2 regions of the Pantoea alhagi genome follow, and region 1 is predicted to be linked to the other one. Evidence: predicted binding sites of a transcription regulator. Region 1 holds the regulator's gene; the other holds the start of a gene.

Region 1 (7,321 bases):
AGATTGGTCAGGCGCGCTGCTGCAATCCGCAAGGTATCTTTAAAATGATGAGGGAGTTGTTGATCCAATTTGTGTTTCAGAACGCGATGGAAAAACATATCAAGGCGTTCGCAATCCCACCAGGCGTCCATATAACTTTCGCCCAGGCCAAGGGATCCCTCCTGTAAAACCCGTTTAAAAAAGTCAGGATTCTTTACCTGAATATCCCAGGGGCGGTTACCGTTGATCTCAATATCAGCCATCTCCAGCATTTCATGGACGATACGATACCAATGGTTTTCCTCCAGGTTCACTTCTTCTATGCACGATGAACTCATAGCTTCTCCATCACCTGTGTGATACGAACCTGAGAAAGAGAATAGTCAATTTCTCAGGATTGTGAGAAATCTCACGGAAGACCGTGTGCCAGATATCCGACGTTAAACAGAGGATTGAAACTGAATGAAAGCCCGGCCAGGTACGACATTGTCGCCTGAAAAGCGCAGGATGACCGGGAAAAAGCACGCTGATTATTATAAGTCACTGCCTTGCAAGGAGTATATGCTCCCGCAAGGCAATATACAACGGCTAATAGTTAGGTTGCTAACTATGCCTGAAGCCGCGAGGTTTAATCGCTAAGAGAAGAGCGGGCGCTCTTTTTTGTGCCCGCAGCGCTGTGGCGCGCAACGTACTGTAAAGCGTAACCCACCACCACCAGCAGAATGGTCGACAGCATAACCGTGCTGGTGGTCAATAATGGATGCGTCAACCAGGATGAGACGGCCAGGCTGGCGAAAAAACAGAGACCCAGCTGTAAACAGTTCTGCAGCGCTGCGGCTTTACCTGTGTCATCCGGGAAAGGCAGCAGGGCGTTAGCCACCACGATGGGATAAATCGCGCCATTTGCCAACGCCATGCCGCAAAAAGGAATTAATAAACCCCAGAGCGTAACCTGACCGCTAATCGATACCATAAACAGCGCAGCAACGCTTAGCGCATAAAAAATCAGCAGGAAGGGCAAGAGCGTACGTCCGCTACGGCGCTGCAGCGCCGAACGGCAGCCAAAGCCGCCGACCAGAAACGCGACGGTTTGTGGAAGATAGCTCAGGCCAATATCGGCAGGCGTGAGGCCAAGATCGTGCAGAATAAAGGGCGAGCCGGTCAGCCAGGCGAAAAAGCTGGCGGAACAGGCAGCATAAATCAGCACGTTGCCGCTATAGATACGAGACGCCAGCAGACGGAAAAAACCGCTGCGTTGCCGCGATGGATCGGAAGCGGGCGTGGTTTTTTTCAGGTTTGCTGTGGCAAACAGCAGCGGTAGCGTAACCAGAAACAGCGCCAGAAAAATCGCGCGCCATGAAAAATGGCTGAGCAGCCAGGCACCCAGTAGCGGCGCCAGCGCCGGCGACAGGGCTACCAGTGGCATAATGGTGGCAAAAACCCGATTCGCCTGTGCGCCCCGATAGCGATCAACAACCAGCGCCTGCCAGCTTACCGCCGCCGCGCATACGCCAACCGCCTGAATAAAGCGCAGGGTCAACATCTGCCAGGTGGCATCCGCCCACAGCATGCCCGCGCAGCCCAGCGCAAACAGCGCAAGGCCCAACAGCAATATTGGCCGACGACCATAACGATCGGAAAGCGGTCCCCACAAAAGCTGAGCGCAGGCAAAGCCGCCTAAAAACACGGTCAGGCTGGCGCTAATCACGCCAGCGGAAGTGTGAAAACTCGCCTGCATGGCAGTAAACGCAGGCAGATACATATCGGTGGCCAGAAAACCCAGCGTGCTGAGTAGCGCCAGATAGAGCATAAATCCTTTTGAAGCAGACATCTCTTTCTCATTTATAAGCAGGTGAACAGACGGCGCGAGGGTAAAGGATGTTTTTCTGAATGTGAAACGCTAAAATTTGCCGATTGATATCAAAATTTTTGCAGGCAAAAAATGTGGTCTGAATATGCACTGGAAGTGGTGGATGCCGTAGCACGCAATGGCAGCTTTTCCGCCGCCGCCGAAGAGTTACATCGTGTACCCTCAGCTATCAGCTATACGGTTCGTCAGCTGGAATCCTGGCTGGCGGTGCCGCTTTTCGAACGACGTCATCGGGACGTGGTATTAACGGAGGCGGGAGAGCTTTTTATTCGTGAAGGGCGGGCTGTTATCAAAAAAATGCTGGCCACGCGACGCCAGTGCCAGCAGGTAGCGAACGGCTGGCGCGGGCAGTTAAGCATTGCTGTGGATCGCATCGTTAAGCCGCAGCGTACCCGCCAGCTGGTGCTCGATTTTTACCGACATTTTCCGGATATGGAGCTGCTGATCACGCCGGAAGTTTTTAACGGCGTCTGGGATGCGCTGGCGGATGAACGGGTTGATGTGGCGATCGGCGCGACACAGGCGATCCCGGTGGGAGGGCGCTTCGCCTTCCGCGATATGGGCGCGCTGAACTGGCGTTGTGTGGTTAGCATTGATCATCCTCTAGCCAGCATTACCACTGCGCTACAGGAGGATGATATTCGCCCATGGCCGTCGCTGGTGCTGGAGGATACTTCCCGCGCGTTGCCCCGGCGCACTACCTGGACACTGGATAATCAGCGTCGCCTGGTAGTGCCGGACTGGGAAAGCGCGTTTGATTGCCTGCGTGCCGGGCTGTGCGTGGGCATGGTTCCCGGTCATTTTGCCGCGCCGCTGCTTAAAGCCAGGCAGCTAACGGAGCTGATGCTGCCGGTGCCGTTCCCCGACAGCTTCTGTTGCGTCAGCTGGTCGGAGCAAAGCGATTCACCTGCACTGCGCTGGTTGCTGGACTATCTTGGCGATACGGAAACAATCAACCGGGAATGGCTGCGTGAAGAGTAACAGGCTCAGAAAAGGAGGTTTTCTGAGCCATCGCATTAACGACGATAGTCGCGGAAAGGGCCGTCGGCGACGGAGCGACGTTCAATCAGCGTGGGATGAACCTCTATGGTTTGCGGCTCTTCGCGTTTGCTGGTGATTCTGTCCAGCAGCATATCAAAGGCGGTTTCGCCCAGCTGCTCTTTGGGCTGGTGGACGGTAGTCAGCGCCGGGGTAAAATAGCGAGCGTTGCGCACATTATCGTAACCGATAACCGAAATATCCTGCGGCACGCGCAACCCCATTTCATCCGCTGCACAAATCGCGCCCATTGCCATGATATCCCCGCCGCAGAACACGGCGGTAGGGCGCTGCTTTTGCGCCAGAATTTGCTGCATGGCGCGATAGCCTGACTCAGGTTCGAAGTCACCCTGTACAATCCACTCTTCGCGTACCGGGATGTTGGCCTCATTCAGCGCTTTTACAAAGCCGGCAAAGCGTCCACTACCGGTATTACGTTCCATCTGACCTGGGATCACGCCGATATCGCGATGACCGCGCTCAATCAAATAGCGCCCGGCGAGATAGCCGCCTTCGAAAGCGTTATCCAGCACGGTATCGGTAAAATCGCCGCGGGATTCGCCCCAGTCCATGACCACCATGGGAATATTGCGGTTTTCCTCAAGCATTTTCAGCAGTGCTTCAGGATACTCAGAACACATCACCAGCAGACCATCCACGCGCTTTTGCGCCATCATTGACAGATAAGCCTGCTGTTTTTGTAGATCGTTATGGGCGTTGCCCAAAATCAGGGTATAGCCACTGGCGAAACAGCGCGTTTCTACCGCTTCAATAATTTCAGCAAAATAGGGCGCTTCACTCGAGGTTGCCAGCAGACCGATCGATTTAGTGTGGTTAACCTTCAGGCTGCGTGCGACCGCACTGGGCGAATAGTGTAGTTCTTTGATGGCTGCCCACACGGCCTCACGGGTTTCTTCCGCGACAAAACGGGTTTTATTGATGACGTGCGATACCGTGGTGGTGGAAACGCCGGCACGCTTCGCGACATCTTTGATTGTTGCCATTAAAAAGATACTCCTGCGCCTATCCTAATATTTTGATAAGGCTAATGTTAATCGTTTGCGTCCACATAGCGTTATTCAGCGCGCGTTGAGGTTGTCATTATGCGGGCTGAGGTACGTCTGACTGGCGGGACGTCTTTAAAAAAGGGCTGCCAACGGTGGTTTTTTGTCGTTGCGCAACGCAAGGCGGGGATTCTACCAAGCTGGCGCAAAGAAAACGAGATTTTTACCAGGGAGTATGGGAAAATCTATAACGTTACAATTTATGTGGGTAAAGGAGAGGCCAGATGAACACCGATTTAAAACTATCAATAGGTACTACCGTCGTGGCATTGCTGATGATTATGGCGTTTAGCTTCACTGCCGTTATGCACTGAGCGCCGCGCGAAGTATAAAAAAGCCTGTCATGAGACAGGCTTTTTTGTTGCGCAACGCGTTAGCGAATGGTGCGCGGCGTCATAACGCGACGCGCGCCAACATAGTGCCGCTGCCAGTAATCATCACTAAGCTGGCTAATCTGAATATCTTTACCGGTACGCGGCGACTGGATAAAACGACCATTGCCCAGATAGACGCCAACGTGATCGGCTGCGCCACGGTTATTGATGCGGAAAAACACCAGATCGCCTTTTTCCAGCGCTTCACGGTTAATGGGGGCCGCATCACGCAGATGATACATTTCATTCGCGGTGCGGGGGATCTTGAATTTCACCACATCTTTATAGGCATACCAGACCAGACCGCTGCAGTCGAAGCCGGTATGGGGTGAGGTGCCTCCCCATAAATAGGGCTTTCCTAACTGGCTCATCAGTTTGTTCATCGCGGTTTCACGCGCTTTTTGATAGCGTTCACGGTGCGCTTTGCTCATCTCCAGCGGCCCCCGCCTGGCCGCTGCCGTTTTCTTATCGCCACGCTGGCGACCATAGCGCTGCAAGCCTTTTTTGCTGCTGATTTTCTTGAGGCTGCTTTTTTTCACGCTGGTGGTTTTCACCGATGCGCGGCTTTTTTTTACGCTGGTTGCGGCAACGGCGGCCGGTTTGCTTTTTTTCTTTACTTTGTTTTTTTCAACGCTGGCCGTACGGTTTTTTTTACTGATTGTTTTTACCGTCCGACGCTTGCGGCGGTCATCGTCACGGGCGGCTTTTTTATCAACTTTATGCTGGCTGGCCTTTACCGGGGCCTGCGGTGAGGCATGGGCAACGTTGAAAAACAGTTGAGCCATGGCCAGCATAAAAAGCGTAATCAATAAACGCATGGTGTGGTTACACTCAAAGCGCAGTGATAGCGCAAGGTTAATCTTATTTCTGCCACACAGGGCAGACTCCTGATGGGCAATTCTAATCGAACTTTTTCCGAAAAGATAAAGCCTTTTTTAATCAAATAAACTTTAAATGCATACAGATGTAAAAATAAGCATAGTCAGGTGTTTATCTCAGCAAATTTATTGCCAGGTATTAATCCTCGCTGAGGAAATCGCCCAGGCTGATGTTATTTTGGCCTGATAAACCGGTACAATAACCAGCATTATTTAACCTTACAGAAAATGTCGTTTTCAGCAACCCGCTACAGTCGCTACAATCAATAGACACGAAGCATGCTATTTAAGGAAGGCAATTATGAGTACTGTTGAAAAAATTCAACGCCAGATCGCAGAAAATCCGATTCTGCTCTATATGAAAGGCTCGCCAAAGTTACCAAGCTGCGGCTTTTCTGCGCAAACGGTCCAGGCGCTTTCCGCCTGCGGTGAGCGCTTCGCCTATGTGGATATTCTGCAAAATCCTGACATCCGTGCTGAACTGCCGAAATATGCTAACTGGCCGACCTTCCCACAGCTGTGGGTAGATGGCGAGCTGGTTGGCGGTTGCGATATCGTAATCGAAATGTTCCAGCGCGGCGAACTGCAGACGCTGATCAAAGAAACTGCAGAAAAATATAAAGAAGCGGAATAAGTTGTTATCCCGCATTAAACCACAAAGGGTGCCTCAGGCACCCTTTTTTACGGCTGTTGAGCGCTTATTCGCTGTCGCTGATTTCTGCATCGACAGGTTGTTCATCCACTGGCTGCTCATCGGCCACCGGCAGCGGCGGCCAGCCGCCCAGACGTTTCCAGCGGTTGACAAGCTCGCAAAACAGTTCGGCAGTGCGCTCAGTATCATACAGCGCCGAGTGCGCCTGACTGGCATCAAAAGCGATGCCCGCCGCCTTACAGGCTTTCGCCAGCACCGTCTGGCCAACCACCAGCCCGCTCAGGGCGGCGGTATCGAAGGTGGCGAAAGGATGAAAAGGATTACGCTTTAATGCAGTCCGTTCGGCGGCAGCCATCATAAAGCTGTGATCGAAATTGGCGTTATGCGCCACGACGATGGCGCGGTTGCAGCCCTGATCTTTCATGCCTTTACGCACCTGCTTAAAGATAGCGTGCAGCGCATCATATTCATTAACCGCGCCGCGCAGCGGATTATCAGGATCGATACCATTGAACGCCAGCGCCTCCGGATGCAGAATCGCGCCCTCAAAAGGCTCTACGTGAAAATGCAGCGTCTGGTCAAGCTGTAACCAACCATCTTCATCCATTTTCAATGTAACGGCGGCAATTTCCAGCAGTGCATCGGTTTTGGCATTAAATCCGGCGCTTTCAATATCAATAACTACCGGATAAAACCCGCGGAAGCGGTCAGATAAAGCGTTCAGTTGTTTCGATTCAGACATCAGGATCTCATTGGCGAAAAAATGCAGCGCGCATTATGGCAAATTTCCGCAGGGGTTGCAGCAGCGGGGAAAAGCAGGGCGCCGGAAGGCGCCCTGAAAACTTAGTTGCCGAGGCCATGACCGGCATGTTGGTTTTCAATCAGTTCGATTTTATAACCGTCTGGATCTTCTACAAAGGCGATAATGGTGCTGCCGCCTTTCACCGGGCCAGCTTCGCGGGTCACCTTACCGCCAGCCTGACGAATTCTTTCGCAGGTGGCGGCAACATCGTCTACCCCAAGCGCGATATGCCCATAGGCGTTGCCAAGGTCATATTGATCAACGCCCCAGTTATAGGTCAGCTCAATCACTGCGCCTTCGCTTTCGTCGGTATAGCCTACAAACGCCAGGTTGTATTTATACTCCTGGTTTTCGCTTTCACGCAGCAGACGCATGCCCAGCACACGGGTGTAAAAATCAAGTGAGCGTTGCATATCGCCAACGCGCAGCATGGTATGAAGTAAGCGCATAATAGTCTCCAAAAGGTGTCATCATCCGATGACGGTCAAAAAAGCTTAGTATAGCCGCCTGTGGCCAACCGGGAGTTCCGGCCAATAATGAGTAGACCGGTCTTCTTGAAAACAGGTTTTTTTATTAACTTTCCGGCAAGAGCTGTAAAATTGCCTGAAACGCATGCGTTAACGCACTGCCATCGCGCCCTATTTTGCTCTGCAGGCTGGCACCC
Region 2 (7,321 bases), 1.9 Mb from region 1:
GATACGGTGCCCGGCATCGCCAAAGGCATTGCCCGCCAGCATATCCCGCACTGCGGCTTCCGCTTCTTCCAGCGTCATGGCAACGATCACGCCTTTACCGGCTGCCAGACCGTCCGCTTTAATCACAATCGGCGCGCCTTTAGCGTGGACATACTGCAGCGCCAGCTCAACGTCGGTAAAGTTTTGGTATTCCGCTGTAGGGATCTGGTGACGCGCCAGGAAATCTTTAGTAAAAGCTTTAGAGCCTTCCAGTTGGGCGGCCGCTTTCGTGGGGCCAAAAATTTTCAGTCCCGCTTTACGGAAAGCATCGACCACGCCTTTTACCAGCGGCGCTTCAGGGCCAACGATGGTTAAATCTATTTTTTCGCTCTGCGCGAAAGCGAGTAAGGCCGGGATATCGGTAGCTGCGATATCAATATTCTGTAGCGCAGGCTCCAAAGCGGTACCCGCGTTGCCCGGCGCGACAAAGACGCGATCCGCCAGGGGAGACTGAGCCGCTTTCCATGCCAGCGCATGCTCGCGGCCGCCGTTACCAATGATCAAGATATTCATTTATGACTCTCCAGGCGATTAATGACGGAAATGACGCATATCGGTAAAGATCATCGCGATACCGTGTTCGTCTGCGGCGGCAATCACTTCATCATCGCGAATTGAGCCGCCCGGCTGGATAACGCAACTAACGCCAACGGCGGCAGCGGCATCAATGCCGTCACGGAACGGGAAGAAAGCATCAGAGGCCATAGCGGAACCTTTTACTTCCAGCCCTTCGTCTCCAGCTTTGATACCGGCAATCCTGGCGGAATAGACGCGGCTCATCTGACCGGCGCCAATGCCGATGGTCATATTGTCGCGCGCATATACGATGGCGTTGGATTTAACAAACTTGGCGACTTTCCAGCAGAACAGGGCATCACGCAGCTCCTGTTCTGTTGGCTGACGTTTAGAGACCACGCGCAGCTGGCTACGGTCTACCATGCCTAAATCGCGATCCTGTACCAGCAGGCCGCCATTAACGCGTTTGAAATCCAGGCCGCCTACACGCTGCTGCCAGGTACCGCAGGTCAGTACACGAACGTTCTGTTTTGCCGCTGTGATCTGCAGGGCCGCGTCGCTGGCAGAAGGCGCAATAATCACTTCAACAAACTGACGGCTAATAATTGCCTGTGCAGTCGCTTCGTCCAGTTCGCGGTTAAAGGCGATAATGCCGCCAAAAGCGGAGGTAGGATCGGTTTTGAACGCGCGCTCGTAGGCTTCCAGCAGAGAGCCGCCGACCGCCACGCCACAGGGGTTGGCATGCTTAACGATAACGCAGGCAGGTTCGTCAAACTCTTTCACGCACTCCAGTGCGGCATCGGTATCGGCAATATTATTATAGGAGAGCGCTTTGCCCTGCAATTGATGAGCAGTAGCGACGGAAGCTTCCTTAATCTCTTCTTCAATATAGAAAGCGGCCTGCTGATGGCTGTTCTCGCCGTAGCGCATGTCCTGCTTTTTAATGAAGTTCAGATTTAAGGTGCGCGGGAAGCGGCCTGAAGGCGCATTGGTCTCGCCATGATAAGCCGGTACCAGGCAACCGAAGTAGTTAGCAATCATACTGTCATAGGCAGCGGTATGTTCAAATGCCTTGATAGCGAGATCGAAGCGGGTAGCAAAGGTTAATGCATTTTCGTTAGCATCCAGCTCGGCAACGATCGCCTGATAGTCGCTGCTTTTAACGACGATCGCCACGTCCTTATGGTTCTTGGCCGCCGAGCGCACCATGGTCGGCCCGCCAATATCGATATTTTCTACCGCATCTTCCAGCGTACAGCCTTCACGCGCGACGGTCTGAGCAAAGGGATAAAGATTAACCACGACCATATCAATTGGCGCGATCTGATGCTGACTCATGATCTCATCATCCTGCCCGCGACGTCCGAGAATGCCACCGTGTACTTTCGGATGCAGAGTTTTAACGCGTCCATCCATCATTTCCGGGAAACCGGTGTAATCAGAAACTTCGGTAACCGGCAGGCCAGCGTCAGCCAGCAGGCGAGCGGTGCCGCCAGTGGAGAGAAGCTCGACGCCTCTTTGAGAAAGAGCCTGAGCGAATTCGACGATACCGGCTTTATCAGACACGCTGAGCAGAGCGCGGCGTACAGGACGACGTTGTTGCATGGTGGTTTTATCCCTTGGCTTTGGTTCGCAAGTAAAGAGCGTTACATCAAGCTTAACAGGCCTTTTATAAAGGTAAGCTTCAGGTAACGCCCCATCAGGGGCATTAATAACGTCGGCTGGCATTGTAGCGAAAACGTTTGCGCGATGCTCGCCTAAATTAGAATCCAGCTGCTACGTGCATAAATCTGTGGATAACTGCGTATAAACCGGGCTTTTGCTGGGGATTGCAGCAAACAGTCATTTTTTTGCAATTTAGCGGTTGCAGGCAGCGGAGAACTCCCTATAATGCGCCTCCATCGACACGGCACAACGGCTTACGCCACGCGGTGTTGAGCGGTTCAGCGAAGTCTGAATCGCCGGAGAAAAACTTCTGAAAAAAGGGGTTGACTCTGAAAGAGGAAAGCGTAATATACGCCACCTCGCGACAACGGCACGAAGCGCCGGTCGCACTGCTCTTTAACAATTTATCAGACAATCTGTGTGGGCACTCACGGACGGGATATCGCAAAAACTATTGCAGTATCAAGTCTCAGAGTGAACACGTAATTCATTACGACGTTTTTCTTTGAGCATCAGACTTTTAAATTGAAGAGTTTGATCATGGCTCAGATTGAACGCTGGCGGCAGGCCTAACACATGCAAGTCGAACGGTAACAGAGAGCAGCTTGCTGCTCTGCTGACGAGTGGCGGACGGGTGAGTAATGTCTGGGGATCTGCCCGATGGAGGGGGATAACCACTGGAAACGGTGGCTAATACCGCATAACGTCGCAAGACCAAAGTGGGGGACCTTCGGGCCTCACACCATCGGATGAACCCAGATGGGATTAGCTAGTAGGTGGGGTAACGGCTCACCTAGGCGACGATCCCTAGCTGGTCTGAGAGGATGACCAGCCACACTGGAACTGAGACACGGTCCAGACTCCTACGGGAGGCAGCAGTGGGGAATATTGCACAATGGGCGCAAGCCTGATGCAGCCATGCCGCGTGTATGAAGAAGGCCTTCGGGTTGTAAAGTACTTTCAGCGGGGAGGAAGGGAGCGAGGTTAATAACCTGGTTCATTGACGTTACCCGCAGAAGAAGCACCGGCTAACTCCGTGCCAGCAGCCGCGGTAATACGGAGGGTGCAAGCGTTAATCGGAATTACTGGGCGTAAAGCGCACGCAGGCGGTCTGTCAAGTCGGATGTGAAATCCCCGGGCTCAACCCGGGAACTGCATTCGAAACTGGCAGGCTAGAGTCTTGTAGAGGGGGGTAGAATTCCAGGTGTAGCGGTGAAATGCGTAGAGATCTGGAGGAATACCGGTGGCGAAGGCGGCCCCCTGGACAAAGACTGACGCTCAGGTGCGAAAGCGTGGGGAGCAAACAGGATTAGATACCCTGGTAGTCCACGCCGTAAACGATGTCGACTTGGAGGCTGTGAGCTTGACTCGTGGCTTCCGGAGCTAACGCGTTAAGTCGACCGCCTGGGGAGTACGGCCGCAAGGTTAAAACTCAAATGAATTGACGGGGGCCCGCACAAGCGGTGGAGCATGTGGTTTAATTCGATGCAACGCGAAGAACCTTACCTGGCCTTGACATCCACGGAATTCTGCAGAGATGCGGAAGTGCCTTCGGGAACCGTGAGACAGGTGCTGCATGGCTGTCGTCAGCTCGTGTTGTGAAATGTTGGGTTAAGTCCCGCAACGAGCGCAACCCTTATCCTTTGTTGCCAGCGATTCGGTCGGGAACTCAAGGGAGACTGCCGGTGATAAACCGGAGGAAGGTGGGGATGACGTCAAGTCATCATGGCCCTTACGGCCAGGGCTACACACGTGCTACAATGGCGCATACAAAGAGAAGCGACCTCGCGAGAGCAAGCGGACCTCATAAAGTGCGTCGTAGTCCGGATCGGAGTCTGCAACTCGACTCCGTGAAGTCGGAATCGCTAGTAATCGTGGATCAGAATGCCACGGTGAATACGTTCCCGGGCCTTGTACACACCGCCCGTCACACCATGGGAGTGGGTTGCAAAAGAAGTAGGTAGCTTAACCTTCGGGAGGGCGCTTACCACTTTGTGATTCATGACTGGGGTGAAGTCGTAACAAGGTAACCGTAGGGGAACCTGCGGTTGGATCACCTCCTTACCATGCTGAATCCCGGCCGTGAAGTGCTCACACAGATTGTCTGATGAAATGTACGAGCAAGGCGTCTTGCGAAGCAGACTCAGTGTCCCCTTCGTCTAGAGGCCCAGGACACCGCCCTTTCACGGCGGTAACAGGGGTTCGAATCCCCTAGGGGACGCCACTTGCTGGTCTGTGAGTGAAAGTCACCTGCCAAATTATCTTAAAACTGACTTACGAGTCGGCTTTAAGATATTGCTCTTTAACAATCCGGAAACAAGCTGAAAATTGAAAACGGAACAACTTTAATCCAGTTGTTCACGATTCTCTCAATTCTCGCACTCACGAGTGTCGCAAGACGCTTGCGGGTTGTGAGGTTAAGCGAATAAGCGTACACGGTGGATGCCCTGGCAGTCAGAGGCGATGAAGGGCGTGCTAATCTGCGATAAGCGCCGGTAAGGTGATATGAACCGCTATTAACCGGCGATACCCGAATGGGGAAACCCAGTGCAATCCGTTGCACTATCATGTCATGAATACATAGTGGCATGAGGCGAACCGGGGGAACTGAAACATCTAAGTACCCCGAGGAAAAGAAATCAACCGAGATTCCCTGAGTAGCGGCGAGCGAACGGGGAACAGCCCAGAGCCTGAATCAGCATGTGTGTCAGTGGAAGCGTCTGGAAAGGCGCACGGTACAGGGTGACAGTCCCGTACACGAAGATGCATGTGTTGTGAGCTCGATGAGTAGGGCGGGACACGTGGTATCCTGTCTGAATATGGGGGGACCATCCTCCAAGGCTAAATACTCCTGACTGACCGATAGTGAACCAGTACCGTGAGGGAAAGGCGAAAAGAACCCCGGCGAGGGGAGTGAAACAGAACCTGAAACCGTGTACGTACAAGCAGTGGGAGCCTCTTTATGGGGTGACTGCGTACCTTTTGTATAATGGGTCAGCGACTTATATTCTGTAGCAAGGTTAACCGTATAGGGGAGCCGTAGGGAAACCGAGTCTTAACCGGGCGCTAAGTTGCAGGGTATAGACCCGAAACCCGGTGATCTAGCCATGGGCAGGTTGAAGGTTGGGTAACACTAACTGGAGGACCGAACCGACTAATGTTGAAAAATTAGCGGATGACCTGTGGCTGGGGGTGAAAGGCCAATCAAACCGGGAGATAGCTGGTTCTCCCCGAAAGCTATTTAGGTAGCGCCTCGTGAACTCATCTCCGGGGGTAGAGCACTGTTTCGGCTAGGGGGCCATCCCGGCTTACCAACCCGATGCAAACTGCGAATACCGGAGAATGTTATCACGGGAGACACACGGCGGGTGCTAACGTCCGTCGTGAAGAGGGAAACAACCCAGACCGCCAGCTAAGGTCCCAAAGTCATGGTTAAGTGGGAAACGATGTGGGAAGGCCCAGACAGCCAGGATGTTGGCTTAGAAGCAGCCATCATTTAAAGAAAGCGTAATAGCTCACTGGTCGAGTCGGCCTGCGCGGAAGATGTAACGGGGCTAAACCATGCACCGAAGCTGCGGCAGCGACACGTAAGTGTTGTTGGGTAGGGGAGCGTTCTGTAAGCCGCTGAAGGTGGACTGTGAGGTCTGCTGGAGGTATCAGAAGTGCGAATGCTGACATAAGTAACGATAAAGCGGGTGAAAAGCCCGCTCGCCGGAAGACCAAGGGTTCCTGTCCAACGTTAATCGGGGCAGGGTGAGTCGACCCCTAAGGCGAGGCCGAAAGGCGTAGTCGATGGGAAACGGGTTAATATTCCCGTACTCGGTGTTACTGCGAAGGGGGGACGGAGAAGGCTATGTTGGCCGGGCGACGGTTGTCCCGGTTTAAGCGTGTAGGCTGACTTTCCAGGCAAATCCGGAAAGTTAAGGCTGAGGCGTGATGACGAGGCACTACGGTGCTGAAGCAACAAATGCCCTGCTTCCAGGAAAAGCCTCTAAGCATCAGGTAACAACGAATCGTACCCCAAACCGACACAGGTGGTCAGGTAGAGAATACCAAGGCGCTTGAGAGAACTCGGGTGAAGGAACTAGGCAAAATGGTGCCGTAACTTCGGGAGAAGGCACGCTGGCGCGTAGGTGGAGGGACTTGCTCCCCGAGCCGAAGCCAGTCGAAGATACCAGCTGGCTGCAACTGTTTATTAAAAACACAGCACTGTGCAAACACGAAAGTGGACGTATACGGTGTGACGCCTGCCCGGTGCCGGAAGGTTAATTGATGGGGTTAAGGGCAACCTGAAGCTCCTGATCGAAGCCCCGGTAAACGGCGGCCGTAACTATAACGGTCCTAAGGTAGCGAAATTCCTTGTCGGGTAAGTTCCGACCTGCACGAATGGCGTAATGATGGCCAGGCTGTCTCCACCCGAGACTCAGTGAAATTGAACTCGCTGTGAAGATGCAGTGTACCCGCGGCAAGACGGAAAGACCCCGTGAACCTTTACTACAGCTTGACACTGAACATTGAGCCTTGATGTGCAGGATAGGTGGGAGGCAGTGAAGTGCGGACGCCAGTTCGCACGGAGCCATCCTTGAAATACCACCCTTTAATGTTTGATGTTCTAACCTGGCGCCATAATCTGGCGTGGGGACAGTGTCTGGTGGGTAGTTTGACTGGGGCGGTCTCCTCCCAAAGTGTAACGGAGGAGTACGAAGGTCAGCTAATCACGGTCGGACATCGTGAGGTTAGTGCAATGGCATAAGCTGGCTTGACTGCGAGAGTGACGGTTCGAGCAGGTGCGAAAGCAGGTCATAGTGATCCGGTGGTTCTGAATGGAAGGGCCATCGCTCAACGGATAAAAGGTACTCCGGGGATAACAGGCTGATACCGCCCAAGAGTTCATATCGACGGCGGTGTTTGGCACCTCGATGTCGGCTCATCACATCCTGGGGCTGAAGTAGGTCCCAAGGGTATGGCTGTTCGCCATTTAAAGTGGTACGCGAGCTGGGTTTAGAACGTCGTGAGACAGTTCGGTCCCTATCTGCCGTGGGCGCTGGAAGACTGAGAGGGGTTGCTCCTAGTACGAGAGGACCGGAGTGAACGCACCGCT

Evidence for each region. The regulator PurR, encoded in region 1, represses purine synthesis genes. The targets are predictions, from matches to a motif close to CANGCAAACGTTTGCNTG.
Region 2: the regulator PurR is predicted to act here: its motif matches at 2,287-2,304, upstream of purH (bifunctional phosphoribosylaminoimidazolecarboxamide formyltransferase/IMP cyclohydrolase).

What each region holds. Positions count from the first base shown of each region.
Region 1 covers NZ_CP019706.1:3,811,037-3,818,357, reverse strand. Annotated here, with positions in the region: gene cfa (cyclopropane fatty acyl phospholipid synthase) at 1-317, opposite strand, end outside; gene punC (purine nucleoside transporter PunC) at 608-1,810, opposite strand; gene punR (DNA-binding transcriptional activator PunR) at 1,922-2,830, shown strand; gene purR (HTH-type transcriptional repressor PurR) at 2,866-3,891, opposite strand; gene cydH (cytochrome bd-I oxidase subunit CydH) at 4,176-4,265, shown strand; gene B1H58_RS17990 (C40 family peptidase) at 4,325-5,143, opposite strand; gene B1H58_RS17985 (Grx4 family monothiol glutaredoxin) at 5,502-5,837, shown strand; gene rnt (ribonuclease T) at 5,902-6,597, opposite strand; gene gloA (lactoylglutathione lyase) at 6,699-7,106, opposite strand; gene B1H58_RS17970 (TetR/AcrR family transcriptional regulator) at 7,231-7,321, opposite strand, start outside.
Region 2 covers NZ_CP019706.1:1,919,499-1,926,819, forward strand. Annotated here, with positions in the region: gene purD (phosphoribosylamine--glycine ligase) at 1-552, opposite strand, end outside; gene purH (bifunctional phosphoribosylaminoimidazolecarboxamide formyltransferase/IMP cyclohydrolase) at 571-2,160, opposite strand; rRNA gene B1H58_RS09045 (16S ribosomal RNA) at 2,743-4,284, shown strand; tRNA gene B1H58_RS09050 (tRNA-Glu) at 4,369-4,444, shown strand; rRNA gene B1H58_RS09055 (23S ribosomal RNA) at 4,636-7,321, shown strand, end outside.